One region of the Mesorhizobium sp. M1328 genome, then DNA from elsewhere that is predicted to be linked to it. Evidence: riboswitches for the same ligand, from Rfam matches in the RefSeq annotation. Region 1 holds a riboswitch; the other holds the start of a gene.
The links. A riboswitch is a leader RNA that binds a small molecule or an ion and turns the genes downstream of it on or off. The one in region 1 is predicted to bind thiamine pyrophosphate.
Positions count from the first base shown of each region.

Region 2: linked by a shared signal. The riboswitch ahead of thiB (thiamine ABC transporter substrate binding subunit) and the one ahead of thiC (phosphomethylpyrimidine synthase ThiC) in region 1 are both predicted to bind thiamine pyrophosphate.

Region 1 covers NZ_JAMYLO010000010.1:68,221-83,334, forward strand. The annotation lists gene NKH23_RS18695 (methyltransferase domain-containing protein) at 1-480, shown strand, start outside; gene NKH23_RS18700 (SpoIIE family protein phosphatase) at 477-2,843, shown strand; gene NKH23_RS18705 (slr1658 superfamily regulator) at 2,846-3,406, shown strand; gene NKH23_RS18710 (slr1659 superfamily regulator) at 3,425-3,763, shown strand; gene NKH23_RS18715 (ATP-dependent DNA ligase) at 3,940-4,602, shown strand; partial or broken gene NKH23_RS18720 (TOBE domain-containing protein) at 4,714-5,372, shown strand; gene NKH23_RS18725 (hypothetical protein) at 5,569-5,772, opposite strand; gene NKH23_RS18730 (DUF6074 family protein) at 5,717-5,899, shown strand; gene NKH23_RS18735 (Ros/MucR family transcriptional regulator) at 6,353-6,862, opposite strand; partial or broken gene adh (aldehyde dehydrogenase) at 7,176-7,645, shown strand; gene panC (pantoate--beta-alanine ligase) at 7,827-8,720, opposite strand; gene panB (3-methyl-2-oxobutanoate hydroxymethyltransferase) at 8,717-9,553, opposite strand; gene NKH23_RS18755 (hypothetical protein) at 9,833-10,051, opposite strand; gene NKH23_RS34630 (hypothetical protein) at 10,417-10,587, shown strand; gene NKH23_RS18765 (Fic family protein) at 10,669-12,213, shown strand; TPP riboswitch at 12,396-12,512, shown strand; gene thiC (phosphomethylpyrimidine synthase ThiC) at 12,616-14,451, shown strand; gene thiO (glycine oxidase ThiO) at 14,448-15,114, shown strand, end outside.
Region 2 covers NZ_JAMYLO010000013.1:41,155-56,268, reverse strand. The annotation lists gene NKH23_RS21600 (helicase-related protein) at 1-1,617, shown strand, start outside; gene NKH23_RS21595 (RNA-binding S4 domain-containing protein) at 1,630-2,016, shown strand; gene fdxA (ferredoxin FdxA) at 2,166-2,504, shown strand; gene NKH23_RS21585 (CarD family transcriptional regulator) at 2,873-3,454, shown strand; gene NKH23_RS21580 (amino acid ABC transporter ATP-binding protein) at 3,549-4,322, opposite strand; gene NKH23_RS21575 (ABC transporter permease subunit) at 4,319-4,999, opposite strand; partial or broken gene NKH23_RS21570 (amino acid ABC transporter substrate-binding protein) at 5,122-5,895, opposite strand; gene NKH23_RS21565 (RNA polymerase factor sigma-32) at 6,220-7,077, shown strand; gene NKH23_RS21560 (M48 family metalloprotease) at 7,091-8,560, opposite strand; gene thiQ (thiamine ABC transporter ATP-binding protein) at 8,815-9,606, opposite strand; gene thiP (thiamine/thiamine pyrophosphate ABC transporter permease) at 9,603-11,219, opposite strand; gene thiB (thiamine ABC transporter substrate binding subunit) at 11,468-12,481, opposite strand; TPP riboswitch at 12,525-12,639, opposite strand; gene NKH23_RS21540 (thiamine diphosphokinase) at 12,767-13,411, shown strand; gene NKH23_RS21535 (ABC-F family ATP-binding cassette domain-containing protein) at 13,413-15,114, shown strand, end outside.

The DNA of each region.
Region 1 (15,114 bases):
CGACATTCCCTTCAAATCTTCAATCGACCTGAACTCATTCTCAAGGAGCTCTACCGCATCTGCAAGCCGGGCGGTCGGGTCTATATCACCAACGAGAAGAATTCGCATTGCCTGGGCGAGCCGCGCGCCGAAAGCATTCGTTGGACCTACAACGAGGTGGCGAAGCTGTTCGGGCATTTCGAGATGGACGTCGAGCTTGGACCCAAGAGCCGGCGATACCTGATCGAAGCCGGATTCGAAGACATCCGTATGGAGACCTTCATGGTCACTAACCTGGACGGGGATCCGCAGGACTTCGCCGACGTCATTGCGGCCTGGGCGGACGTCTATGCGGGCGAGATGGCGACCAGACGCGGCGATAGACCGGAGTTCGTCGCACGATTCCGGCAGGGCTTCCAGGACCACATTTTCGCTGCGCTCCACCCCAAGGGTTATACGGGTTGGCCGATCTGGGTCGCATCGGGGCGACGGCCGCAATGAAAGCCGACGATGAGCCTACACCGCGATTCGGCCTGCGCTCCTTTCGAGCGAAATTCGTATTGGTCGTTGGCGGCGCCGTGCTGTTCGACCTCCTTTTGAGCGGTGGCCTGGCGCTTTGGAATGTTCAAAAACTGTCGCGCGACGCCACATCCGAAGTCGGTGAGGGCCTGACGACCGCAAACCAAGAATACATTCGTTCCTATGCCGAATCGACAGCGTTAAGCGTCGACCTGCTGCTCGATCGAGTCCATGGGGACGTCAAGGCGCTGGCGGGCGTGCTGCAGGCCCAGATCGACGATCCAAGCAGGCAACAACAGGTCGGGGCCACGCTTTCGAAGGAGGTGCCCGGCTCCGTGAGGGTCGTCTACGACGCACAGGGCGATTGGGCACAGAACCTGCCGGGAGCGCCTTCCGTGGTCAGCGTCTGGGGCTACCTGCTGGACGCCGACCACAGTCCAATGCCAAGCGTTCAGCGGGAAATAGAAGACAGCACCGTGTTGGACCTCGTTGCGCCGACGCTCATGTCCAGCGGGTCGTCCAAACTGCAAATGTACTATATTGGTCCAAAGGAACGGCCGATCTTCAGGACCGTACCGTATACGGACCAGGCACAGACCTTCGACCGGCTCTATCCAGGCCACAACAAGGCGGAGTTCTGGGAGTTTTTCTTTCCGGGAATCTATGGGTCATGGCAGCAATGGGCCAAGGATCCAGCCTCGCGTCCGGTCCCTGACGATATCACCCAGACAGCGCCTTACACCGATGCGATCACGGGAAAGCTAATCGTCAGCTTTTTCCACCCGCTGTGGACGCGCGATCGCACCGGTATCGCTGGTACAGCGGGAGCAGACATTACTCTCGATCAACTCGCGGAAGTCGTCGAACGTGTGAAGATCGCTGAGACCGGGTTCGGCTTTCTCACAATGTCGACTGGCAACGTGGTGGCGATCAATCCGTCAGGCCAGGCAATCATCGGCCTGACTTCATCGAGCGATGCGGGCACCCAGGGCGTCACCGGCCTGGAGAGGTCCCTGCGGGGAAGTACGCAGCCGGCTATCGCGTCGCTGCCTCTCGACCAGAACAATGACGGTGTCATTCAGCATGTCATGCTCGGCGACAAGGGCGAACGCGTACCCTACATTGTTGTCCTCAAAAGATTGAAGCCGACCAATCTGTGGAGTTCGGGACCGATCAAGTCCGAAATGATGTCGGTCGGGATCGTCGTTCCCGAACGAGAGATCTATGCGTCCCTGTTCGCCGCGCAGAAGAGTATTTCCCGCGCAACCAACCGTATCCTGCTCTTTCAGATCGCCGCGATCGTAGTTTCGCTTCTGATTGTTTTTGCCGCCGTGCTTGGAATTTCGAAGCGGATCACCGCGGGCCTCAGGGCGCTTGCCAGCGCCGCCCAGCGGCTCCAGTCCAAAGACTATTCAGTCCGCGTGAGCATCCCAACGCGCGACGAAGTTGGAGCGGCAGGGATCGCTTTCAACCGCATGGCTGAGCAGATCAGCTTTCACACGGAAAACCTCGAGCAACTCGTCGACGAACGAACCAGGGAACTTGGGGACGCAAATCAGGAGATTTCCGCACTCAATGAAAAGCTGCAGGACGAGAACGTTCGCCTTGGTGCCGAACTCGCGGTCGCCAGACAGATCCAGATGATGGTCCTGCCGAAACAATTCGAACTAGAAGCGATTCCGGGGCTGGAGATCGCAGCCTACATGCGGCCGGCCGACGAGGTCGGCGGCGACTATTACGACGTCCTGCAGAACGGGCCACGGGTCAAGATCGGCATCGGCGACGTGACCGGTCATGGTCTCGAGAGCGGCGTGCTGATGCTGATGGTCCAATCCGTTGCACGTGCGCTGCAGGAGACCAACGAGGGGAACCCGCACCAGTTTCTGGATCGATTGAACAGGGCAATCTACAAGAACATAGAGCGGACGAACACCGGCAAGCATCTCTCGTTGGCCTTTCTTGACTTCGAAGATGAGCGGGTAACGCTATCCGGCCAGCATGAGGACGTTCTTGTCGTGCGTGCGGATGGGGAAGTTGAACGTATCGATACGATTGATCTGGGTTTGCCGGTTGGCTTGGAGAATGACATCTCGAAGTTCATTGCCACGCGTGACATCCTGTTCGGGAGCGGCGACGTGATCGTGCTGCACACAGACGGTGTGACGGAGGCCGAAGACCAAGACAGAGAATTGTTCGGGTTCGAGCGCCTCTGCCAGAGCGCACAAAAACGTCACGGCAGCAGCGCCGAGGACATCAAAACCGGGATCATCGACGATCTGATGGCCCATATCGGGATCCAGAAGATCCACGACGACATCACCCTCGTGATCATAAGGCATAAATAGCCATGCCAACGCTGTTCGGTACCCCTGACATTGCAATCGGGATGAAGGAGAGCGCCAGTCGCGTGCGGCTCTTTGACGGACCTCTCGACTTGAGTTGGCGTCATTGTGCCACGACCGCGGACTTCATCGCCGATCTTTTCGCGTTGCGCTTCCGGTCGTCCCGCAATGACTACATAGAAGTGCGGCACAGTATCGGATATCTGGTCAACGAACTCATCGAAAATGCCGTCAAGTTTCGCGCACCAGGTGAGATCTTGATCGAGGCGTCGATGGATTCGGAGTGCTTCAAGCTCAAAGTGTCGAATGAGGTCGATGGTGAAGATGCCTCTAAGTTCCAAAGTCTCCTGGCGGATCTCACGGTTGGCGACCCCATGGACCTGCTGATACAGCGAATTGAAGAGAATGCCAACAACCCCGACATGGCAGGCTCCGGACTTGGATTGCTGACGTTGATGAGCGACTACGGCGCACGCCTGGCTTGGATATTCAGCGCCGCCGACGAAAGCGATCGGATTTGCGTGGAGACATATGCCTCCATTCCGATCTCGCAAATTCACAACTAGATGAAACGAAGCCAGGCTATGGAAATCAAGACAGACGACTACCGTGTGTGGACTGAAGGAAGCGAAATTTTCTTCGACGGTGCAATGCGACTTGCCAGTTCCGACGCCGGGGCGCCTATCACGGCGTTGGCGACCAGTGTTCTTGCCTCGAATCCCGCTTCCATTACGCTCAATCTGAAGGACCTTCAATTTCTCAACTCTTCCGGCATCAACTTGCTGGCGAAATTTACCATCGAGGTGCGCAAGCATCCCGCTGTTCGACTTGTTGTGCGTGGAACGCCCGACATACCCTGGCAATCGAAATCATTGCCGAATCTGAAGAAGCTGCATCCCGCTGTGGTGCTTTTGATGGACTGACCAAGGTCGTCCGAAATGCCAAACGACCGCGTGGTGCAAGGGCGCTGCGGCGAGCGAGATATGTACGCCAGGATAAGTATCTGGATGCGAAGCTAACGACAATTCGGCTTCGTGGGCAGATGCTCGCAAATGCTTGGCGGGGGCTGGCACAGGCGGCAGGCGTCCAGGTTGGGGGGATGTCGGGCCGCCTGTGCCGATCAGTCGCCGCTGCGCAGTCAAAGGTGACGTCATTGAGTAAGCGTGCCGAGGTCAACGGTGGCCGGCTGGAGTTCATTCCGCCACAGATCCCGACTTGGGTAGAGCAGCCGCCCGAAGACCGGGGATGGGTTCACGAGGTCAATCTTGACGGTTACCGAACCCAGATCATCATCGATAAAGGCGGCGTGCGTCTTTTCAGCAAGAACGGCAGTGACTGGACCACGAAATACTGGCCCATCGCGCTGGCTGTCGAGCTTCCATGCTGGGCTGCCATTATCGACGGCGAGGTCATTGTGCCAGGCGACCAACGCGCTCCCGATTGCCCTGCCCTGGAAGCCGTGATCTGGAACGAACCCAGCCGCCTGGTGTTCGTCGCGTTCGACATCCTCCATCTCGACGGTCGCAATCTAGCCTCTTTGCCCCTGCTGCAGCGCAAGCAGGTGCTGTGGCGACTGGTTGAGCACGGCCTCGGCAAGATCCAGTACAGCGAGCATTTCGAGCGCAGTGCGCTAGCGATCTTCCGGGCCATCGAGAAGACGGGGCTCGAGAGCATCATTTCGAAACGCGCCGACAGCCGCTACAGGAGCGGATCGTCGAACACATGGCTGAAGGCCAAATATTTCGAAGAAGCCGATTTCTGAGCGTCGACGACCGCCTTTGGCGCAATCGCGGGCTCGGCGATGTCCGCTTTGGTCGGCGGTCAAGTCGGGAATGGCCGCCATGCGGCGCGAAGCGGCATCCATTGCAGCCCAATGGCGGGCGTACAGGTATCGAATGTGTCGCGCAGTTTTGGCGCGCACAAGGCGCTGGACGATGTCTCGATCGACCACGCTGCTGCGCCAGATCGCAGGCTTCGACTTTCCCGACTCTGGTCGCATCTCCATAGGCGGCGAAAGTGTTGAGCGGGTACCGGTGGAGAAGCGGCGCATTGGCATGGTGTTCCAGAAGACGCGCTGTTTCCCAATATGAGCGTCTCCGACAATGTCGCCTTCGGCTTGTCAGTGCGCGGCGAGCCCAAGGCGGTGATTGCCAGCGAGGTGCAGCGCGCACTCGACCTGGTGCAGCTCAGCAGGCTCGGCGGCCGCCGGCCGCACCAGCTGTCCGGCGGCCGATTGCCGTCGGCCCGGGTACCAAGCTTGCCGCAGGCGCCAAGGCAAGCTGCGCTGTGCGACCCGAACGCATCCGCATCTTCACTGATGCCGAGGCACCGGATGCGTCCAATGCGAATGTGCTGCGAGGGAAGGTGTCAAAAGCGCATCTTCGCCGGAATAGCAGCACCTACTTTGTCGAGCGTGCTGACCAGACGCTCAAGGTGATTGTGCAGAACACCGGTGCTGGCAGGCTGACGGAAGGTCAGGATGTCGTGCTGTGTTGGTCGCCGGAAAGCACGGTCTTGATTGCGGCGCGGTAGCAAGCCACAGACGTGCCACTGCCCGACCCAGATGGGGAGCGTGGATGACATGCGTTTGTGATGGGAAAAAAATTGCGTGCGGCAGCCTGGTTGAGGTCGGCGCCAGAAACCCCGATACGCCCGCCTACGAGACCATCACAATGTTTGGTGACTAGTCGCGAGACCGTTCGCCCATGCCAGAACTCTTGCTACATGCTCACCAGCCAAAAAGGGATGCGCCGTTAACCAGATTTTCTAACCCTCCAATGCTTAATCGCGAGACTGAATGGGTGAGGTGATCGGTGTCAAACATAAGGGCGTTTCCGCTGTATCGGCGGCGGAAGTTGGTCGAGGAAATTGCCCGCGTGCTGGAATCCAAGAACGGGGAGGATGCGAATGCGTTCTGGCGCAGCACCGCCAAGACAATTCTCCTTCAGTTGTCCGAATCAGGAGTTGCGCTCAGGCTCGCCGAACTGGAAGTTGGATCGCTTCTTCATGCCGTCTTAGGCGATATAGCCAGCCGGAGTGCTGCGAAACGCGTACATTAGCGTCGACTCACGAGGATTGATTGCCCCTCGCAGACTCGACTAGGCTTGGCATATGTTACCAGCACTGCTTCCGTCGAACGCAAGGCCTCTCTATCCCCATTGGGTCTAGGCTGGTAGATTCGGCAACCGAGCGGGTGACGCTATTTTGCGTGATTTCGCAGTCCGCATCCAATGTCAGGTGCGGCTCGCAGATTGTTTCGGTCGCGTGGGCGGAATTCGTCTTGGAACTACCAGCCAGGTCGACAGTGCAGGCCGAATTTGGTTCTCGAACGCACGCTGGCCGCTATTCGTAACTCGAGGCCGCTGAAGGAACGGCGGGAGTTCGGCTACACTTTCTCGGCAGGTATGGCACGGCGCAAGTGGACGATCCGGTCACCGATGTGCTGGGGCACGCCGTCGCCGCCAACTATGCCGCAAAGATGGCTGGGCGCAATCGCGTCCATCTGGCGGAGGTCAGGCTTTGGCGTCTGCCAACTCTGACCGGACGCGCTTAGACCGTAGCTTTCCGCTTTGCGGGGCCTTTCCCTGGGGTGGTTTTGCAGTCGCTCTGCGGCCAAGACCGCTAGCTTTAGCCAGAGCAGACCGCTTGGCCGCATAGTTAGGCGCCACCATAGGGTAGTCCCAGGCCAGTCCCCACTTGGCTCTATACTCGTCAGGTGTCATGCCCAGCAAACCCAGGTGACGCTTCATAGACTTGAATTTCCGCCCATCCTCTAGGCTCACGATATAGTCAGCAAATATCGACTTCTTCGGATTTATGGCCGGAGTAAATACCGGTGGCGGTGCCACGACCGGCTGGACTAGGGCCGATAACGCAGAATTGACGGTAGCAATCAGAGTTGGCAGATCGGCCACGGGCATTGCGTTGTTCTGGACATAGGCCGCGACGATGTCCGCCGTCAGGCCCAACAAACCAGTGCTTGTCTGCTTAGTTGCTTGAGCCATCAAGGTCAGTCCCCTCATTAGTCACACGTTCCTATTCCGGAATTTTTACCAACGCAAATCCTAACGACGACTATTTGTTTGGCAGGTAACTACGACAGCAATGCGTGCTCGTAAATGAACGCAGACGCCAGCCATCGCCGACGCATTTGCATTCAGCCCACGCTCAACTCCCAGTGGCTGGCGCCGCCCCTCGGCGGCGGTCCTTCGGAGTCCGCTGCCCGCCAGATATTGCGAGAGCAGGCGCGCGCCGCTGCCGGTATGCGATCGTTCTAGTCGGCTGGACAACTATCCTTGGCCGACTCATCATCCATTGATGCATCTCGGAGCAACTCGAAAAATCCTAGGCTACTTTGATATCGGCCGTCAGGAAGGCGCCGAGGTGCTGACTGGCGGCGGGCGCGCCGAACTTCCGGGCGACCTTGCCGGCGGCTACTATGTTCAGCCGACCGTGTTCAAGGGGCATAACAAGATGCGCGTGTTCCAGGAGGAAATCTTTGGACCGGTGGTCTCAGTCACCATGTTCAAGGATGACGGACAGGCGCTGTCGATCGCTAACTATACCCTTTACGGCCTCGGCGCCGGTGTCTGGAGCCGCGATGCAAATCATTGCTACCGCTTCGGCCGAGCCATCTAGGCGGGCCGCGTGTGGACCAACTGCTACCACGCTTATCCCGCGCATGCTGCGTTTGGCGGTTACAAGCAGTCGGGCATCGGCCGCGAGACCCATAAGATGTGCTTGACCACTATCAGCAGACCAAGAACATGCTGGTCAGCTACAGCCCGAAAAAACTCGCTTTTTTTGATCGATCCGACTGCGCTACCACAACGGCGGGGTTTCCGCCTTGGCTCCGCTGCTGTGTTAGCTTTGTTTGGCACATGCCGTATTCGCCCTAGGAGAACGCTCCGCTATCCTGAGTGTCCGACAAGCAGGTTGACATGGAGATGAGCCGCGCCAAATCGCGTTCGCGGCAGGAGTTGGATTTCACCCTAGCGGGGAAGTCCGCAGCGACTCATTTGGGAGTTGGCAAGCCGGCAGTGTTCTGACGTTGTCAATGAGCCGCGTTTGGCCGAGCCAGGCGGCTGCGAGCAGGCGGGTCGGCCGATCGATGCTTGCTATCGGTTGCAGATCTGCTTCGCCACGGAGTTCCAGGTACTCGACCTCGCGATAGCCTGCGGACAGGATCGCTGCACGCGCTTGGGCAAGCGCTGGGAGGACGGGAGAGCCGTTCGAGAGCCCCTCCGCAGTATCGAGCAGGACCGATGCGAGCCTTGGGGCAATGGCCCGCTCCGCTGGCGAGAGCCGAACATTGCGCGATGACAAAGCCAGACCATCGGGTTCCCGGACTGTCGGACAGGGGACGATGGTAATTGGCATATCCAGGTCCCGGACCATGCGAGTGATAAGTAGAAGCTGCTGAAAATCCTTCTCTCCGAAAAAGGCGAAGTCAGCGCCGGTCTGCAGGAAGAGCTTTGCAACGACGGTCGCCACCCCGTCGAAATGGCCAGGCCGGGACGCACCGCACAGGCCTTCGCTGACGCCGGACACGGACACGGTCGTGGTGAAGCCGTCAGGATACATCTCAGTCGCATGCGGAACGTAGAGCAGGTGTGCGCCCAGTGGAGTGAGTTTTGCAGCGTCTTCGTTTTCGGTGCGGGGATAGGCTGCAAGATCCGCGGCACTGTTGAACTGCTTGGGATTGACGAACAGCGTCACGATCACACGATCGGCCTTCTGAAGCGCAGAACGCACGAGACTCAAATGTCCTTCGTGCAAGGCTCCCATCGTGGGCACCACGGCGATGCTGGCACCAGAACGGCGCCATCCCGCCACAACGGCACGAAGTTCGACAATGGTGCGGACAATCGGCACGCTCATGGGAAATCTCCGGCCTTGGGCGCATCGGCGAAGAGATGTTCGGCGGCTGGAAAGCGCCCTTCCCGCACATCAGCCGCGTAGGCCGCAATGGCAGCTTCGGCCGCTGAGCCCAGTTCAGCATAGCGCTTCACGAATTTCGGCCGAAAACCAGTGAACATGCCCAGGATGTCGTCGATCACAAGGATCTGCCCATCGCAGGCGTCCGAGGCACCGATGCCGATCGTGGGAATTGTGGCTCTCTCGGTTATTCTCCGTGCGAGCGGATCCGTGACCTTTTCCAGCACTATGCTGAACGCCCCGGCCTCGGCAACAGCAATGGCGTCGCGAAAAATCCTGTCGCCGTCTCCGCCCCTGCCCTGGACTTTATAGCCGCCGAACACATTGACCGATTGCGGCGTCAGCCCGACGTGGGCCATGATGGGAATCCCGCGAGCAGTGAGAAAGCGGATCGTCTCGGCCATGCTCTCGCCGCCTTCCAGCTTGACGGCGGCGCATCCGGTTTCCGCCATGAGCCGCGCGCCGTTGCGAAAGGCCTGTTCGGGGCCTTCTTCATAGGAGCCGAATGGCATGTCAACGACCATCAACGCGCGCTCAAGACCGCGTCGCACGGCCTTGCCATGCATGATCATCATGTCGAGCGTGACGCCGAGGGTCGAGGGCAGACCGTGAAGCACCATGCCGACACTGTCGCCGACCAGCACGACGTCGCAATATCTGTCGACGAGCTGCGCAACGGGTGTGGTGTAGGCGGTCAAGCAGACGACCCGATCCTTGCCCTTGCTGGCCGCGATGTCCGGCGGCGTCAACGCCTTCGTTTCTACCGCCACACTCATCGGCACATTTCCCCGGCGTCAGGTTTTAAGCGGTCAACGGTTTTGCATAGTTTTGTGCAGGTGCGAAGGCCAAAATCAAACTGCATCGGAAAAGTTGGTGCATTGCGAAGCGCTTCAAACCAAGGGCTAGAGGCCGCCATTTTCTGCTGCTTCGGCCGAGTTTCGCAGTACCCTTATTGTGATTGTTTTGAGCAAGAGCGTGGTGGTGGTCTCAAGGGGTGTGCTTCAGCTCGAACGGTTTGACTGCCGCAACAGCGCGGTTCACGTTCAGAATCGATCTCAGGCCACAAGGCGTACCGAAATGCATTGTGGCGAAAAAAATAGGCAATGACTGAACACGGGACCAAAGCTGTAAGGCAACGCATAAAAGCCGGCGAGCGCCATGCTATCGCCGCGGAACTGATTGCGGTTTTGGTCGCGGTGACGGCTGGCCAACCGCGTATCATAACGATTGGAGACGGCAAAGCCTTGCCTTCCGGCCCGTTCGAGCTTGGACATCGATCCTGCAATCCGGCCTGAGAGACTGGGTCGAGCAGCAGACGCGCCATCCGCTGGGCTACATCGAGCAGCTCTACACCTTCGCCGACCGCGACCGGTCAGGAGACGGGGGCGCGCAGCGGGGTGATTTCGATTAGCTATCTCGCCCTGACCCGCGAGGAGCAGGCTGAACCTGCCGATAAGGCCGCCTGGCGCAACTGGTACGCTTATTTCCCATGGGAACATCATCGCGCTGGCGCTCCGTCGACATTGCCTGAGGCGTTTGTCCCACGCCTGAAGGCGTGGGCCGAGGCAGCCGATGATCGCGCAGTGAGCCACGATCGCTGGCGGCGCGCGGTGATCGCTTTCGGCCTTGAGAACCACGCTTGGATGAGGACTTGGTGCTGCAGCGCTACGAACTGCTTTACGAGGCGGGGTTTGTGGAGGAAGCCCAGCGCGGTCAAAATGACGCTTACGCCCCATCAATCTTCGGCCGAGCCATGCAGAAGGATCACCGCCGCCCTTCAGGATCGGTTTTCGCAAAAGTCGGCTTGTAGCATCAATTTTCATCAGATAGAATCGTTTTTCATAGTATTTGGCTGAGCTGCACCAAAATTCGAGGAAAGGATCCCCTTTTCATGCCTGTGGCGCAGAAGCACCAATTTTCAGGTCCTGTTCTCGTTTTTCAGGAAATCCGCCTTCCGGAGATGGTGACCCCGGCCGGGTACAGCGCCCTGATCGGAGCCTACGAGCTCGCCGTCCCCTTGCCCCGGACGCTGTCGGCCACTGGCGAGCATCATCGCATTACCGAACGGGATGGTTGGCGGATCATGACGCCCCGCCATGCCCCACATCCAACACTCGAAGGCCACCTGACCTTCGCGCTCAAGTACGAGGGGCTCGACCTTGCCGTCCTCAAACGGCTGTTCCAGGTGACCGGTCCCGCACCGATCGAGGCGCTCGTCCGTGAAAGCCCCACAGGCAGCTATGCCCGCCGCATCTGGTTTCTATATGAATGGCTGACGGGCACGCGTCTCGATCTGGCGGACGCGGAGGCCGGACGATACGTTTCGGTTGTCGATCCCGAGCTGCAGTGGCCCGGATCCGAGAAGACCGCTTCGCGCTACCGCACAAGGGACAATCTCCCCGGCACGCCTGAGTTCTGCCCGCTGGTGTTCCGAACCAAGACTCTCGAAAAATTCATCGCCCTTGAACTACCGCGGCGCGCGGAGGCAATCGTAGCGGACGTGCCGCGCGACCTCCTTGCTCGGACCGCCGCCTTTCTTTTGCTCAAAGACTCGCGATCAAGCTATGCGATCGAGGGCGAGCGCCCGCCGCAAGATCGCATCCAGCGCTGGGGCCGCGCCATCGGCGAAGCCGGCCGCTGGCCGATCGATCGCGATGAGCTGCTGCGTCTGCAAAGAATTGTACTTGGCGACGCCCGTTTAGTAAGACTTGGCTTCCGAAAAGAAGGGGGTTTCGTCGGTGAGCATGACCGAGACAACGGCACGCCCCTGCCCGATCACATCAGCGCTCGGCCCGAGGACCTGCCGCGGCTAATCGATGGAATGGCGGCCTTCGATCAGGGCCCCGCGCAGAACCTTGATGCAGTCATAGCCGCCGCAATCCTCGCCTTCGGCTTTGTCTACATCCACCCGTTCGAGGACGGAAACGGCCGCATTCACCGCTACCTAATCCACCACGTCCTTGCCATGCGCGGCTTCAATCCGCCGGGAGTGGTCTTTCCCGTCTCGGCCGCGATCCTGGACCAGATCAACGAGTACAGGGGCGTGCTCGAGAGCTATTCGCAGCGCCTTCTGCCGTTGGTGGAATGGGAACCGACGCCGCAATTCAACGTCCGGGTGCTGAATGACACCGGTGATTTCTACCGGTTCTTCGATGCAACCCCGCACGCCGAATTCCTCTATGCCTGCGTTCGGCGGACGATCGAACGGGACCTTCCCGAGGAAACCGCATTTCTGCAGCGCTACGATCAATTCCGGCAGCAGGTGGACGCCTTTATCGAGATGCCCGAGCGGTTGACCGATCTGCTCTTCCGTTTTCTTCACCAGAATGATGGACATCTGTCGAACCGCGCGCGCGAAAAGGAATTCGCCGCGCTGACCAGTGACGAGGCAGGAAGAATCGAGGCGATCTACGCGCAAACCTTTGGTGCCCATTGAAGGCGTGATCATCAGGATCGATTTTTAGTCCGACCGTTTGCGATTCCCTTGTCCCTGCCTTCATCTCCCACGCTTGACTTGTCGCCGAGACATGCACGATTTTTTCCGCACGGTCTGACCGGCCGCCGATCGGCCGCGGCCAGAACGCGCTTGACAAACCGGCGCCGGCCCGTTCAACCTGACGCATTCACCAGGGGAGTCCCGGCAAGGGGCTGAGATACTGCTTGCTTTCGCGGCGCAGTGACCCGTTGAACCTGATCCAGTTCATACTGGCGTAGGGACGGTGCAAGCGCTTTGCGGGAGTTTACGCCCCAGGTCCTGTTTCGGCAGGTCGACAGAAGCGTCTTTTCATCCTTCCGGCACAGAACTGGGTCTCCAATGCATGAGCAAAGGAGCCTCAAGATGAATGCCCTCACTCCCGCCGTCTCGACGGGACCGCTGCCAGCCTCGCGGAAAATCCACAAGCCCGGCGTCCTCCATCCGCAGATCAGGGTGCCGATGCGCGAAATCTCCGTCCATCCAACGGCCGGCGAGCCGCCCGTCACCGTCTACGATCCGTCCGGCCCCTATACCGACCCGGCTGTCGAAACCAGCATTGAAAACGGTCTTGCCCGGCTTCGCCACGAATGGATCACGGCGCGCGGCGATGTCGAGGCCTATGACGGCCGCCGCGTGCGGCCGGAGGACAACGGATTTGTGACCGGTGAGCGCCTGACGCCGGAATTTCCCATTCGCAACCGGCCACTCAGGGCCAAGGCAGGCAAGGCGGTGACCCAGCTTGGCTATGCGCGCGCCGGCATCATCACCCCCGAGATGGAGTTCGTCGCCATCCGCGAGAACTTCGGCCGTCAGATGTTGCGCGGCAAGCTGCAGCGCGACGGCGAAGCCTTCGGCGCGGCCATCCCCGATTTCGTAACGCCGGAGTTCGTGCGCGACGAGGTGGCGCGCGGACGCGCGATCATTCCCGCCAACATCAATCATCCCGAGAGCGAGCCGATGATCATCGGCCGCAATTTCCTGGTCAAGATCAACGCCAATATCGGTAATTCGGCGGTCACCTCCTCGATGGCCGAGGAAGTGGAAAAGATGGTGTGGGCGATCCGCTGGGGCGCCGACACGGTGATGGACCTGTCGACTGGCCGCAACATCCACAACATCCGCGAATGGATCGTGCGCAATGCGCCGGTGCCGATCGGCACGGTGCCGCTCTACCAGGCGCTGGAGAAGGTGGGCGGCATCGCCGAGGATCTGAGCTGGGAGGTCTATCGAGACACGCTGATCGAGCAGGCCGAACAAGGCGTCGACTACTTCACCATCCATGCCGGTGTGCGGCTGCATTACATCCCGCTGACCGTCGACCGGGTCACGGGCATTGTCTCGCGCGGCGGCTCAATCATGGCCAAATGGTGCCTGCACCATCACCGGGAAAGCTTCCTCTACGAGCATTTCGCGGAAATCTGCGACATCTGCCGCGGCTATGACGTCTCCTTCTCGCTCGGCGACGGGCTTCGTCCGGGCTCGATCGCCGACGCCAATGATGCGGCGCAATTCGCCGAGCTGGAAACGCTCGGTGAATTGACGAAGATCGCCTGGGCAAAGGACTGCCAGGTGATGATCGAGGGGCCGGGCCACGTGCCGATGCACAAGATCAAACAGAACATGGACAAGCAGCTCGCCGTCTGCGGTGAGGCGCCGTTCTATACGCTTGGCCCGCTGACGACCGACATCGCGCCAGGCTACGACCACATCACCTCAGGTATCGGCGCCGCCATGATCGGCTGGTTCGGCACAGCCATGCTCTGCTACGTCACGCCCAAGGAGCATCTTGGCCTTCCCGATCGCGACGACGTCAAGACCGGCGTAATCACCTACAAGATCGCCGCCCATGCCGCCGATCTGGCGAAGGGTCATCCGGCTGCAAAGGTTAGGGATGATGCCCTTTCCCGGGCGCGCTTCGAGTTCCGCTGGGAGGACCAGTTCAACCTGTCGCTCGATCCCGAAACCGCGCGGTCCTTCCACGACCAGACCTTGCCCAAGGAGGCGCACAAGCTGGCACATTTCTGCTCGATGTGCGGTCCGAAATTCTGTTCCATGCGTATCTCTCACGATATCCGCACGGAGGCCCAAAAAGAGGGAATGGCCGCGATGGCGGCGAAATACCGCGAGGGCGGCGACCTCTACGTGCCCTCGGACGAGACCGGCGCACCGCTTGTGCCGGAGGCACATGAGCGATCATGAGACTGCTGGTCAAAGGGGCTGGCGTCGGCGGCCTCACCGTCGCCTTCGAACTCGCCACGCGCGGCGCGGCTGTGACCGTTGCCGAGACAAGGCACAGCCTTGGCGGCAATGCGTCATGGTTCGCCGGCGGTATGCTGGCGCCATGGTGCGAGCGTGAAAGCGCGGAGCAGCCAGTGCTGGATCTCGGACGCGATGCCGCCGACTGGTGGGATGCGGTACTGCCGGGTCACGTGACACGGGCCGGAACCCTGGTCGTGGCCGCGCCGCGCGATGCGGGCGAGCTCGACCGGTTCGCCAGCCGCACCTCGGGTCATCGGCGTGTCGATGAAGATGAAATCGTGTTGCTCGAGCCCGACCTCGCCGGCCGCTTCCGCCGCGGACTGCTCTTCCCCGACGAAGCCCATCTCGACCCGCGTCAGGCGATGGCGGCACTTCATGATAGGCTGGCGGCGATGGGCGTCGAGTTCCACTTCGGCGCCGACGCTTCGGCTGTTTCCGGTTTCGATCGCCAGATCGAATGCACGGGAATGGCGGCGGGCGATGACCGACTGCGCGGCGTTCGCGGCGAGATGCTAATCCTGAATACGCCTGATGTCTCGCTGTCGCGCCCAGTCAGGCTGCTTCATCCGCGCTTTCCGCTTTATGCGGTGCCACGCACCGACC
Region 2 (15,114 bases), on a different contig from region 1:
GCCCGCGACAAGGTTGCGGCGCGCGCCGAGCGCTTCGTCAACTTCCAGATCGAATCCCTGCTGAAGCCGCTGGTCGATCTCAAGAATGCCGAGCAGATCACCGGCATCGGCCGCGGCATCGCCTTCCAGCTTGTCGAACATTTCGGCCTCATCAACCGTCGCGACATTGCCGACGAGATGAAGTCGCTCGACCAGGAAGGCCGCGCGGCGCTTCGCCGCCTCGGCGTGCGCTTCGGCGCCTACCATGTCTTCGTGCCGGCGCTGATCAAGCCGGCTCCGGCCGGGTTGATAACGCTGCTATGGGCGCTGAGAAACGACGGCAAGGACAAGCCCGGCTTCGGCGATGTCGTTCACGCACTGGCCTCCGGCCGCACCTCGGTGGTCATCGATCCGACCTTCGACAAGACCTTTTACAAGCTTGCCGGCTACCGCAATCTTGGCCGGCGTGCCGTACGCGTCGATATTCTCGAGCGGCTGGCCGACCTGATCCGGCCGGCGACCAACTGGAAGCCAGGCCTCGGGCCTCGCCCTGACGGCGCCTATGACGGTCAGTGCTTCATGGTGACGCCGCCGATGATGTCGATCCTCGGCGCCACCGCCGACGACATGGAAGAAATCCTGAAGGGGCTCGGCTATCGCGCCGATGCCAAACCGGCGGCCGAGGTCAAGGCGCGGCTCGAAGCACAGGACAATGCCGCGCGTAAAGCTGCCGCTGCAAAGCAGGCGGCGGAAGAGGCAACGCGAGCCGAGCAGGCGAGGATGGCGGAAGCATCTGCCGCGGTAGAGCCGCCGGCGGAGGCTTCGGAGCCTGGGTCGGACGCGACTCCTGTTGCGGAGGCTGCAGCCGAAGCCGCAACCGAAGCGGCGGCAGAGCCTGTCGCGGAAGACCAGCCGGAAGCTCCAGCCCCCGAAGCTGCGGCAGAAGGCACGCAAGAGGCCCAGCCCGCCGCCGAGGCGACTGCTGAAGCGCCTGCGGAATCAGCGGCTGAGCCAAGGGCGGAACTTGGGGCGGAAACTGAGGCTGCGGCACCGGCAGAGCCGCCGGTTTTCGAAACTACGGAAGCATCGCCGGCCGAACCTGCAGCAACGGCGGAAGCCGTCGCCGGCGAAGCTGCTCCAGAAGCCGAGGAGCCAAAACCCATCCTGTTGTGGCGGCAGGGTCGTTTCGACCAGCGCCCGCGTCATCGCCAGCATGACAACCGCCCCCGGGACAATCATCGGGACAGTCGCGCGCGCAATGGTCAAGCTGCGCCGGACGGCCGCAGCAATGCGCCGGTGGATGCCGGCGGGCAACCGACGCCGGGCGACCGGCCCGCCCGTCAGGGGCGGCACGACCAGCGCGACGGCGCCGGCAAGCCGCGCTTCGACCGCAGCAAGTTCAAGCCTAAACTGCAAGGCGAGGCTGGAGAGCAGCGCGCCGGCAAGCCGCAAGGCGAACGCCCCGACCGGCGCGAAAACCGGCCCGACTGGAAGGCTGGCCGGCAGGACGGCAAAGGCGGCGCCCAAGGCGCAAAGCCCGCCTTCCAGCCAAAGCCGCGTGAGGAACGCCCGGTCCGCTTCGATCCGGACTCGCCCTTCGCCAAGCTCGCCGCGTTGCGCGACCAGCTGAAGAAGTAAGCTGCTCGTCCGATGGTCACTGATGCCCGCCAGCGCATCGACAAGTGGCTGTTCTTCTCGCGCGCGGTAAAATCGCGTACGCTGGCAGCCAAGCTGGTCGTCGCCGGACGCGTCCGCATCAATCGCGACAAAGCAGCGCAGGCCTCCGATACGGTCCGGCCGGGCGACGTTTTGACCATCACGCTGGAGCGGCGGATTTTCGTCTGGAAGGTCCTTGGCACCGGCGTACGGCGCGGTCCGGCCGAAGAAGCCCGCCTGCTCTACGAGGATATGTCGCCGCCCCCGGTGCCCAAGGGCGAGGCGCTTCCCGATGCGGTGCCGCCGTTGCGCGAGGCCGGCAGCGGTCGCCCGACGAAGAAGGAACGCCGCCAGACCGACCACCTGCTCGGCGACGATTGAGCAAGCTCGAACTTCCGCTTTGCCGGCCCTCTGGAATTCCATTCCGGAAACCGCGGCACCGCTGAGTAAGGGCCGCCCTTGCCACCAGCGGACAAAGGCGTTACCTCACCAAAAAAGCCCAACAAAATGGGACGTCCCGGAGCCGACCAATGACCTATGTCGTGACCGACAATTGCATAAAATGCAAATACATGGACTGCATCGAGGTCTGTCCGGTCGACTGCTTCTACGAAGGTGAGAACATGCTCGTCATCCACCCGGACGAGTGCATCGATTGCGGCGTCTGCGAACCGGAATGCCCGGCCGACGCGATCAAGCCGGACACCGAGTCGGGTCTCGACAAATGGCTGCAGATCAACACCGAATATGCCGAGAAATGGCCCAACATCACCGCCAAGAAGGAGCCGCCGGCCGACGCTAAAAACTTCGATGGCGAAACTGGCAAATTCGAGAAATATTTCTCCCCGGAGCCCGGCGAAGGCGATTGACGAGCCTGCCGGCTGCGGCGGCCTGACGCCGCGTAACAGACGTGATACATTAACTGCCTTGACAGGCGGCGACGGCGCGTGGCCTTCGCGCGTGCAGCAAAACCTTGATTCTTCCGACTTTTTGTGTTACATCAGCCAAACATGCCGGTGACACAACGTCGATTTATGGCGCAAACGCCCCAAATCACTGAAAGGTGAATTTCTCAATCCGGACCAGAGCGATCTGGGGCAGGCGGTCGCAATGTTGCGATTTGCCGGTCCTGGCCTTTCCGGTGAGTTCATCGTTGTGTGGCTAAGGACCGGTCACCCCGGTCGCACGAGTTCGGGCCGGCACGATGCCGGTACCACAACAAGGAGTTCAGGGCGTAATGGCAACGATCACCCCGCAGAAGAAGTCCACCGCAGCGCGCCACGGTTTCAAGACCGGCGAGTACATCGTCTATCCGGCGCATGGTGTCGGCCAGATCGTCTCGATCGATGAGCAGGAAGTCGCGGGCCACAAGCTGGAGCTGTTCGTCATCGACTTCCAGAAGGATAAGATGCGCCTCAAGGTGCCGGTCGCCAAGGCGACCTCGATCGGCATGCGCAAGCTGTCGGAAGAGGATTATGTCGAGCGCGCGCTGAAGGTCGTGCAGGGCCGCGCCCGCGTCAAGCGCACCATGTGGTCGCGCCGCGCCCAGGAATATGATGCCAAGATCAACTCCGGCGATCTGATCTCGATCTCGGAAGTGGTGCGCGACCTTTACCGCGCCGATAACCAGCCGGAGCAGTCCTATTCCGAACGCCAGCTCTACGAGGCGGCGCTTGACCGCATGGCCCGCGAGATCGCGGCCGTCAACCGCATGTCGGAGACCGAAGCGGTACGCCTCATCGAGGTGAACCTCAACAAGGGCCCGAAGCGCGGCGCCAAGGCCGACAACGAGGAAGCCGAGCAGGAAGAAGCTGCCTGATTTTTCTCGCCTTCGAATTCAGAAAAACCCGGCCTCGCGCCGGGTTTTTTGTTTTGGCTGACTTTTTTGTTTTGGCTGACTGGCGAATGCATATCTAACCTTCGCCGCCGCCCTCCCTTTCCGCCTCGTGCTTCAGCGTGGCGATAAACCGCTTGGTCCGCTGGCGTTCCGGGTTGCTGAACAGCACCGCGGCCGGGCCTTGTTCGACGATGTTGCCGGCATCGAGGAACACCACTTCCCGCGCGATCTTCGAGGCGAGCCGCAGATCATGCGTCGCCATCACCATGGTCGTGCCCTCGCTGGCGAGCTTGCCGAGCACATCGACCACCTCCTGCGCCAGTTCCGGATCGAGCGCCGAGGTCGGCTCGTCGCAGAGCAGGACTTTCGGCGAAGGCGCCAGCGCCCGGGCAATCGCCACGCGCTGCTGCTGGCCACCTGACAGCGTCGCCGGCCAGGCATCGGCCTTGTGCGCCATGCCGACCTTTTCGAGCAGGGCGAGCGCCCGTTCGCGCGCCCTTTCCTTGGGCCATTTCAGCACGGTCACCAGCCCCTCCATGATGTTCTCGATCGCAGTGCGATGCGGAAACAACTGAAAATTCTGGAACACCATGCCGGTCTGAAGCCGCAGCCGCTGGATATCCCTGGTCGAGACCCTGCCGCCGGGGTGGAATTCGAGTGCATCGTCGCCGATCCGCACCGTGCCTGACGTCGGCAGCTCGAGCAGGTTGATACAGCGCAAAAGCGTGCTCTTCCCGCCGCCCGATGGCCCGACCAGCGCCGTGACGCTGCCTTCCTCGATTGTGACGGTCACACCCTTCAGCACCAAATTGTCGCCGAAACGCTTTTCGATGTTGGTGAGGCCGATCATGCGCGCGCCTCCAGGAAGCCGCCATAACGGTTGAGCCGCGTTTCCAGCCGCGCCTGCAAGGCCGACAGCACGGAGCTCATGACCAGATAGAGCGCCGCCGCCTCGACATAGAGGATCAGCGGCTCATAGGTGGTGGCGACGATGCGCTGCGCTGCCTGGAACATCTCCGGCACGGTGATGGCAGCGGCGAGCGAAGTGTCCTTAACCAGCGAGATGAAGGTGTTGGACAGCGGCGGCACCGCGACGCGCCCCGCCTGTGGAAGAATGGTGCGCCGCATTGCCTGGGCCAAGGTCATGCCGATCGAATAGGCCGCTTCCCACTGGCCCTTGGGCACCGAACCGATGACGGCGCGGATGATTTCCGACGAATAGGCACCGATGTTCAAGGTGAAGCCGATCAGTGCTGCCGGAAAGGCGTCGAGCAGGATGCCGATCGATGGCAGGCCGTAGAAGATAAGGAACAGTTGCACGAGAAGCGGCGTGCCGCGGAATATCCAGACGTAGAAGCGGACCACGGCGACCAGCGGTTTGGGACCGAACAGCCGGACAAGCGCCACGACCAGGCCGAGAACAAGACCGAATGCAAACGACAGCAGCGTCAACGGCACGGTGAAGATCAGTGCAGCCCACAGCAGCGTAGGCAGGGATTCCAGCATCAATTGCAGCCAGTGCGGCACGAAGGCTCCTCCTTGCCAGATTGCCGTCGCTCATATCACGCGAAAGCGGCGGGCCGTCAAAAGACAGCTCGCCGCGATACGAACGACGCGGGCCGGCGTTCGGCCCACACGAGAAAGCCGTTTTACTTCGAAACGTCCTGGCCGAAATAGGTGTCGGCGATTTTCTGGTAGGTGCCGTCGGCCTTGATGTCGGCCAGCGCCTTATTGATGGCGGCCACCAGTTCCGGATCGCCCTTGCGCACGATGACGCCGGAATAGTCGGCGTTTTCTTCCTGGGCGGCAATCTTCACATTGGCGTCTGGCTTGTGCTTCTTGAAATCGAGGAAGGACAGGCTGTCGTTGATGGTGGCGTCGGCGCGGCCGGTTAGAAGCAGCTGGATCGACTGGTCGAAGCCGTCGGTGCCGACGAGTTAGGCGCCGTTGGTTTCAGCCAGCTTGCCGAAGTTCGAAGTCAGCGACTGCGCCGCCTTCTTGCCCTTGAGGTCGGCGAAGCTCTTGATATCGGTGTTGTCGCCGCGCACGATCAACACCGCCTTGGAGGCGATGTAGGGTTCGGAAAAGTCATATTTGGCCTTGCGCGCCTCGGTGATGCCTACCTCGTTGATGACGGCATCGTAGCGGTTGGCGTCGAGACCGGCGATCAGTCCGTCCCATTTGCCTTCGAGGAACTGGGCTTTGACGCCGAGGCGCTCGGCGATTGCCCGCGCGATCTCGACATCGAAGCCGACCAGCGCGCCGGAAGCATCATGATAGGTGAGGGGCGCATAGGTTCCTTCCGTGCCAACCTTGAAGACGCCGGACTGCTTGATCTGGTCGAGATTGGCGCCGGCATGACTTGCGGCGATGGCCAGAAGCTGGAGCGTTCCGGCGATAATGAGCGACTTGAGCCATTTCATTTTTCTGTGATCCCGTCCTTGGCCGATGTCCGGCGTCATTGCGAGTGCCGGAAAATGACAGATGCGCGATGCCAGAATAAGAAACTAAATTTCAAAAATCTCGCGCCCTTGAAATCCCATTCTCAACCAGCATCTCCGGCGCCATCCGGCTGAGTCAAGGCCGGTGGTGAATCGCCTGGAACAGCGCAATCGACATGACAGTCCGGGGGAACATTCCCCCGCATGGCACGTTCTTGGCTGTTGTAGGGCGCGGTGCCGCCATTTCAACCATCGGCGCCAACTCACGATTCGATCGCACCGCAACGCCTGAAGCAGGAGCGCGGCATGATGCAAGACAGTGCAGGACGGACCATGGTTCGCGCGGCGATGAAAGCCCCTTATCTGGAACGTGACGAAGAGCATCTCCTGGCGCTGCGCTGGAAGGAAAACAATGACCAGCACGCGCTGCACCGCATCACCGTCGCGCATATGCGGCTGGTCATTTCCATGGCGTCGCGGTTTCGCCACTACGGCCTTCCGCTGGGCGACCTGATCCAGGAAGGCCATGTCGGACTGCTGGAGGCAGCGGCCCGTTTCGAGCCCGAGCGCGAGGTGCGGTTCTCGACCTATGCGACCTGGTGGATTCGCGCCTCGATGCAGGACTATATCCTGCGCAACTGGTCGATCGTGCGCGGCGGCACCAGCTCGGCGCAAAAGGCGCTGTTCTTCAACCTGCGGCGCCTGCGCGCCCGCCTGGCAAACGGCGCCGAGCAGACGTCGAATGCCACGCTCTACCGCGAAGTGTCGGCGGCTCTCGGGGTTTCCGAGGCCGATGTGGCGATGATGGATTCCCGGCTTTCGGCGCCGGACAGCTCGCTCAACACGCCGCTAGCCGACGATGCGGGCGCAACCGAGCGGATGGAGTTCCTGGTTTCGGATGATCCACTACCCGACGAGATCGTCGGCGATACGATCGACGTCGAACGCCGCTCGGTGTGGCTGAAGACGGCGCTCGGCGCGCTCAATGCGCGAGAACTCAGGATTATCGAGGAGCGCCGGCTGAGCGACGAGGGCGCGACGCTCGAAGCGCTCGGGGAAACACTCGGCATCTCCAAGGAACGTGTCCGCCAGATCGAGGCGCGCGCCATGGAAAAGCTCAAGGCGGCGCTGGTAAAGCAGAATCCGGAATTTCTCGCAGCCTGAATCGCGTCGGCAGCTATTTGTCGGTGACGATCTTGACCTTGTCGCCGGCCGAAACGGCGGCACCCGGCGACAACGCGTTGAGCACTCTGAACAGATCCAGCTTGCGGTCGACGCCGACCATCTGTGCGGCCAGGGAGCCCATTGTCTGGCCGGGCTGCACCGTGACGATGCGGATACGCAGCGGCTTCAGCGCCGCCTTCTCGGCAGCACTCAGGATGCGGAACGAGCCGCTGACCGAGCGCGCCACCGTGCTCAGCGAGGTGCTGGCCGAAGGCGCCGCTGTCAGCAAGCGGTAGACCTGGCCGCCGGCGCGGATCACCGCAATGTCGAATTGCCAGCCATCGGCGCCGGCATGCGCGGTTGCCGCTTCGTTGCCATTGATCGTCTCCTGGCGCACGCTGCTGTCGTCGAGGCCGGCAACCCAGCCGCTGCGGATGTAGTCGGTCAGCGAGCGGTCCTTGTCGATCGAGACGCCGTCGAAGCGGATCGCGATGTCGCCCGGGCCTGTCGCCGTCACCGCCGCCGCCGAATTGTCGATGATGAAGCCGTTGGGCACCGAGAACGACACGCCGAGGCCAGGGTGCAGGAAGGTTTCGCCGCGCACATAGCCTTCCTCCGGCGTGTCGCCGTAAAGCAGCCCGTCTATGCCAGCAAGGAATGAATCGCGGTCGCGCGACCCGACACCGGGCGCGCCGAACTGGCGGGCGTGGCGCTGTGCGAGATCGATACGCTGCGGCGTGTTGGGGTGCGTCGCCAGGAAGTCGAGGCTGGCGTCGGTGGCGCCGCTGATGGAACGGAAATCGGTATAGGCCGACATCGACTGCAAGAAGCGGCCGGCGGCGTAGGGATCGAAACCGGCCTCGCCGATCGACTTGATGCCGATGGCATCGGCCTCCAGCTCCTGATTGCGCGAGAACTGCGCCAGCCTAAGCTTGCCGCGGACCAGCGCCGCCTTGGCCGTCGGGTTGTCGCCGAGCACATCCGAAACGACCTTGGTCGCCAACCCCTCTTCCGCTTCCAGCTGCTGGCGCTGCAGACCATGATTGGCCGTAACGTGGCCCATCTCATGCGCAATGACGGCGGCAAGCTCGGCCGAATCGTTGGCCAATGCCAGCAGGCCGCGGGTGATGTAGAGATAGCCGCCCGGCAGCGCGAAGGCATTGACGTTGGGCGAGTTGAGGATGGTGATGCGGTAGGTCTGGGTCGGGTTGGCCGACACCACGGTCAGTCTGCCGACGACCTTGGCCACCATACGCTCGAGCTTGGGGTCGGAATACTCACCGCCATAGGTGGCAAGGATGCGCGGGTGCTGCGCCTTCGCCAGTTGGGCGAGCTTGCTGTTGGCGGCGACATTGTCGACCGTGATCGGCTTGTCTGAGGGCTGGAAGCCCGATTCCTGCACGTCGGGAGGCGTGAACATCTGGCAGCTTGCCAGCGCCACGGCAAGACCGGCCAGCGCCAGAAAGCGCGCCAGCGGTTTCACCCTCCGATTGTCGATGCCGGTCGGCAGATCGGCTTCCTTTCAAGTCCTGGGACGTGACCGCGAAAATCGGGCGCGATTTCCGGAAAGCATCACGCGCAAAATCAAGTGCTACGGCGTCCTTCGTGCGTCCGACAGATACGAGGCAGCAAGGGCAAATCACGGTCTAGGCCGGACCAGCTCCTGGCGGACCTAGCCACACTACCTCGACCATGGCAAGCAAGCGCCGCTTCGCCTTCCGCCGGTTTGACCATAAATTATGTCCGCTTCCGGGCAACATCTCGTGATCCGGCCGCAAACGGACCCGAGCCGATATAGCGTCGGAATGCCTCCGGTCCAGCCCCGACGAAAAAATCAGCGGCGGTGCCCGTCGCGGCAACTGTGCCACCATCCAGGAAAACCATGTTTTGGCCGATACGGCGCGCATCGTCCGGCTGGTGCGTGACGAATAGCACCGTCATGCGCTGCTCCGAATGGACGTCGGTCACCAGGTCGAGCATGTCGTCGCGCAGTGCCGGTCCGAGCGAAGCGAACGGTTCGTCGAGCAACAGCACCGGTCGGTCGCGCACCAGGACCCGGGCGAGCGCGACGCGCTGCCGCTCGCCGCCGGAGAGTTCGCGCGGCAGCCGGCTTTCCTTGCCGGCAAGGCCGACGCGCTTCAGCGCTGCGGCGATTGCGGCGCGATCGGCCTCGCTCAGCCTGAGCGAAGGCGAGCGGCCGAGCCCGACATTCTGCTCGACGGAAAGATGGGCAAACAGGTTGTTTTCCTGGAACACCATCGATACCGGCCGCGCTGAAGGCGGCGCAGTGCTGACATCGGCGCCACCGATCAGCACCCGGCCCGACCGCGGCGCCTCGAAACCGGCCACCAGATTGAGCAGCGTCGACTTTCCCGAACCGCTCGGCCCCATGATGGCGGTGATCTCCGACGCCGGGAAATCGACATCGAATGTAAGCGGCGTTTCACCATAGCTGAACGAGACATTGTCGAGCCGCACCGCCGCGCCTTTTTCCACCGAAATGGACCGTTCCGGGCTGATCGGCATCATGATTTCTCCCTCCTTCCCAGCAAGTCCGCGGTCAGCACCAGCGCCAGGCAGACAAGGCCGAGCAGCAGCGCCAGCCCGGCCGCATCCTCGGTGCGGTAACTGCCCATGCGCGCCAGCAGCAGGTAGGGCAAGGTCTGCACGGAATCGCTGCCGAACAGCGCAATGACGCCAAGATCGCCGAGCGACAGCGCCATGGCGAAAGCGAAGCCGGTGGCGAGCGGCCGCCGCAGCGACGGCCAGTCGACCAGCCGCAACCGGTTCCAGCCCGAGATGCCAAGCTGTGCGCAGAGCCGTTCGTGGCGTTCGCTCGCCGCGTCAAAGGCAGGGCGGATGGCGCGGATGGCGAATGGCATCGCCATCACCGCATTGACCGCAACGACCATGACGGGGGCGATCGCAAAGACATCGCTGACGGTGCGCAGGAGCAGGAACCAGCCGGCGCCGATGACGATGGGCGGCACCACCAGGACGAACCCCGCACCGGTGTCGGCCAGATGTTCGAGCAGTGTCCGCCGGCCTGTTCGCCGGGTGAGCGCCAGCGCCCGGCGCGCCATGACCAGCGACAGCGACAACGCAACAGAGAGCAGCGCCGATAGAAGGGAGAGCACGCCACTGGTCGCCGTCGCTTGCCGCACCGCGCTGTCGCCGGCCAGGCGGCCGAGATCGGCGCCAAGCCCGGCTGCCAGCGTCGCCGCCATCGGCCCGGCGACAAACAGCAATGCCAGCCCGATCACCAGCGCGTTCAGCCCGGTCTCGGCCGCACCGGCTGAAAAATACCGGCGCGGCGCCACCGGTAGATTGGCGTCCCCGACCATATTGGCGCCGAGCCGCGTCAAGGCCAGCACGACGACGAAGGTCAGGGCAATCTGCAGCAGGGTGAGCGTCACCGCCCGCGCCGGGTCGAAGTCGAAACGCAGCGCCTGGTAGATGGCAACCTCCAGCGTCGTCGCGCTGGGTCCGCCGCCGAGTGTAAGCACGATGGTGAAGGAGGTGATGCACAGCATGAAAACGAGCCCGGCAACGCCCGGCAAGGCCGCACGCAGCGGCGGCCATTCGATCAGCCGAAAGGCCGGCGCAGCGCCCATGCCAAGCTGGCTCGCCAGCCGCCATTGGTTGGCCGGCACGGTCTGCAACGCTTCAAGGAACAGCCGCGTTGCCAGCGGCAGATTGAAAAAAACATGGGCCACGAGAATGCCCGACAGGCCGTAGATGCCGGGCCAGCTCTGGCCGCCTAGCGCGCCGAGCGTGCCGGCAAAATAGCCGGCGCGGCCATAGAGCGCCAGGACACCGAGTGCGGCAACAATGGCCGGCAGCGCCAGCGGCACGGCGAAAAGCTGCAGGATGAAGCCTCGCCCGAAAAACTGTGGATGCCGCGACAGGGCACGCGCGACGAACAGCGCCGGCGCGACGGAGAGCAGCGTCGAAAGGACCGCCTGCCAGAGCGTGAAACGGGCGACGCGCAAGAGATAGGAATCGAAAGCGGAGGCGGCGCCGGACAGGTCGCGTGTGGCTTCGACGACGAGCCCGGCGAATGCCCCGCCGATCAGCAGCGCGATGGCGGCGAGCGCGACGATGCCGGCAGTGACGCGGGAGTCAGGACGGCGAGCCTGCATTTCGCGCTACCCAGCTTAACGATGGGTGCTGAGAGGAGGAACTTGGCTGAGGTCGTGTTCCCGCCCACCCCCCTCTGGCCTACCGGCCATCTCCCCCGCAAGGGGGGAGATCGGCAGCTTCGTTGCCCCGCTCATTCCTGCCGCAGTGGAGATTGGCGAAAGCGGCTGAGAGCTCAATCTCCCCCCTTGCGGGGGAGATGGCCGGTAGGCCAGAGGGGGGTGGGCGGGAACGAACACCATATGGAATCCTACTTGCTCATCGCCGCAAGCCACTCATCGACCCAAGCCTTACGATTTGCCGCGACCTCTTCCGGGCTGAACAGCAACGTCTTGGTCGGTTTGACAAGCTTGTCGAACGCCGGATTGAGCGGCTTGTCGGTCTTGCCGGCCGGGAACATCCAGTTGGTTTCGGGAATGACATCCTGGAATTTCGGTCCGGTCATGAAGGCAACGAACTTTTCCGCCAGCGGGTTCTTCGCACCCTTGGTGGTGATCCCCGCAACCTCGATCTGCAGATATTCGCCCTCCTCGAAGGACGCCGCCTGGTAGCGCTCGGTGTTTTCGGCGACCATATGGTAGGCCGGCGAGGTGGTGTAGGACAGCACCATCGGCGCCTCGCCCTTGGTGAACAGGCTGTAGGCCTCGCTCCAGCCCGGCGTCACCGTCAGCACCTTTGACTTGAGCTTGGCCCAGGCTTCCGGCGCCTTGTCGCCATAGACCGACTTGACCCACAACAGCAGGCCAAGGCCCGGCGTCGAGGTGCGCGGATCCTGGATGACGATCTTGTCGCCGGCATCGCCCTCGACCAATTCCCTGAGGCTCTTCGGCGGGCTCTTCAGTTTTTCGGTATCGTAGACGACGGCGAAATAGCCATAGTCGAACGGCACGAAAATATCGTCGCTCCAGGCTCCCGGGACGCTGACGCCCGACACAGCGCCGTGCGGCGAAAACAGGCCGGTTGCCTTGGCGTCCGCAGTCAAATTGGTATCGAGGCCAAGCACGATATCGGCCTTGGTCGCGGCGCCTTCCAGCTTCACACGGTTGAGCAGCGCGACGCCGTCGGCGGCCGAGACGAATTCGACGACGCAGTTGCATTCGGCCTCGAAGGCCTTCTTCACCGCCGGTCCCGGACCCCAATCGGCGGTAAAGCTTTCATAGGTATAGACGGTCAGCTTATCCTGTGCCGATGCCTGCCCTGGCAAGGCCAGCGCGGATGCTGCAAGCAGGATAATCGAGACAAGAGAGTGGAAAAAACTGCGCATCGGCGCCTCCTTCGTTCGCGTTGAAAGGAATTGAGGCGTCGGGCTGTCCGAAACGTCTAATCCCTCCGCCGGTACAAACCGGATCAGGTTCAGCGGGTTGGCAGTCTTGCCTCTCAGCCGGTCCGCGAAGATCGCGTCCGGCACCCCGTTAGAGCGTTGCGACACATAGGCCCGGCCGAAGTGCTGCGCAAGCGGAAGTTTGCCGGGCATCCAAAGCCCAGCCTTCCGTTTCGTCTGCCGTTTCATCTTCCGTTTCCGGGGCAGGGCTGGTAAGGGCCACGAGATATGAGCACATTCACCATCCTGCTTGGCGGCGATCTCATCCGCACGCCGCTGCTCGACCGCCAGGTCGAAGGCTCCCGCGTTATCGCCGCCGATGCCGGCATCGGCCATGCCCGCATGCTGGGCCTGAGGCCGGAACTCTGGGTCGGCGATTTCGATTCCGTGCCTGCCGATTTGCCGGAGGATCTGGCCGCCGTGCCACGGCAGGTGTTTCCCGCCGAAAAGGACAAGACCGACGGTGAACTCGCTATCGCCGCCGCGCTCGAACGCGGTGCTACCAGCCTTGTGCTCGCAGGCGCCTTCGGCGGCAAACGCACCGACCACATCTTCCTGCATCTGGCGCTGAGCGTCCGGCTGGCGGAAGGCGGAACGGAAGTGCTTTTGACCAGCGGCGCACAGGAAGGCATTCCCTTGCTGCCCGGAAAGGTTGGCTTCGACTATGCCGACGGCACACTGTTTTCGGTGCTCGGCTTTTCGGATCTTGCCGGCCTGACAGTCACCGGCGCCAAATGGCCGCTCGCCCATGTCGAGGTTGCCTTCGGGTCGTCGCTGACCATTTCCAATGAGGTCAAGGGCCGGCTGGAAATCGCGCTGGCCAGCGGCCGCGCGCTGCTGCTCGCGCATCCTTTTCCCCTACCTGAAAGCTGATATGGCGCCGCCGCTTCTCAATCTCGACGGGATAAAGCTGACCTTTGGCGGCACGCCGCTGCTCGACGGTGCCGCCCTGACGGCTTCGGCTGGCGACAAGATCGCCCTGGTTGGCCGCAACGGCTCGGGCAAGTCGACGCTCCTCAAGATCGCTGCCGGGCTGATCGAACCGCAGGACGGCGAAGTCTTCCGCCAGCCCTCGGCGACTGTGCGCTATTTGCCGCAAATGCCCGACATGGACGGTTTTGCGACCATTCGCGCCTATGTCGAGGCGGGGCTCGGACCCGCCGACGATCCCTACCGCGCCACCTATCTGATGGAGCATCTCGGCCTGTCCGGCGAGGAACGGCCGAACGACCTCTCCGGCGGCGAGGCGCGGCGCGCGGCCCTCGCCCGCGTCATGGCGCCGGAGCCCGACATTCTCCTCCTCGATGAGCCGACCAATCATCTCGACCTTTCGGTCATCGAATGGCTGGAGGAGGAGCTTGCCCGCACCTCCTCGGCGCTGGTCGTCATCTCGCATGACCGCCGTTTTCTCGAACGCGTGTCGCGCGCCACAATCTGGCTCGACCGCGGCCAGACCCGCCGCCTCGACAAGGGCTTTGCTTATTTCGAGGAATGGCGCGACACGGTGCTGGAGGAGGAAGAGCGCGAGCAGCACAAGCTCGGCCGCCAGATCGTGCGCGAGGAGCACTGGCTGCGCTATGGCGTGACGGCAAGGCGCAAGCGCAACATGCGCCGGCTCGGTGAGTTGCAGACCATGCGACAGCGCTTTCGCGGCCATCGCGGCGCCGAGGGTGCGGCGACAATGACAGCCAGCGACGCCGCCGAATCCGGCAAGCTGGTGATCGAAGCCAAGAACATTGAGAAGAGCTTTGGCGATCTGACGGTGGTCAAGGGATTTTCGACACGCATCCAGCGCGGCGATCGCGTCGGCCTGGTCGGGCCAAACGGCGCCGGCAAGACGACGCTGTTGAAGATGCTGACCGGCGAATTGAAGCCGGACGCGGGCACGGTGCGGCTCGGCACCAATCTGGAGATCGCCACGCTCGACCAGAAGCGCGAAGCCGTCGACCCGCAGGAGACATTGGCGCAGTATCTTACCGACGGTCGCGGCGAGAACCTCGTCATCAATGGCGAGCAGCGCCACGTCGTCTCTTACATGAAGGACTTCCTGTTCAAGCCGGAACAGGCGCGGACGCCGGTGCGCGAGCTTTCGGGCGGCGAGCGGGCACGGCTGATTCTCGCACGCGTCTTGGCGCGGCCGGCAAACCTGCTTGTGCTCGACGAGCCGACCAACGACCTCGACATGGAGACGCTGGAACTGCTGCAGGAACTGGTCGCCGGCTTTGCCGGCACGGTGATCCTGGTCAGCCACGATCGCGATTTCCTCGACCGCACCGTGACCAGCATCATCGCGCCGGATGGCGACGGCCGCTGGATCGAATATGCCGGCGGCTATTCCGACATGCTGGCGCAGCGCGGCGGCACCAGGCTGGATGACCGCAAGGCGCGGCCGAAGGTAGAGACCAGCGAGGCGATGGCTGCAAGCAGGACCAACGCGGCCGCTCCCAAGGGCCCGGCAAAGAAACTGTCGTTCAAGCAGAAATTCGCGCTGGAAACCTTGCCCAAAAAGATCGAGGCGGTGTCGGCCTCGATCTCGCGGCTGGAGAACAACATCGCCGATCCGGCCTATTACGAGC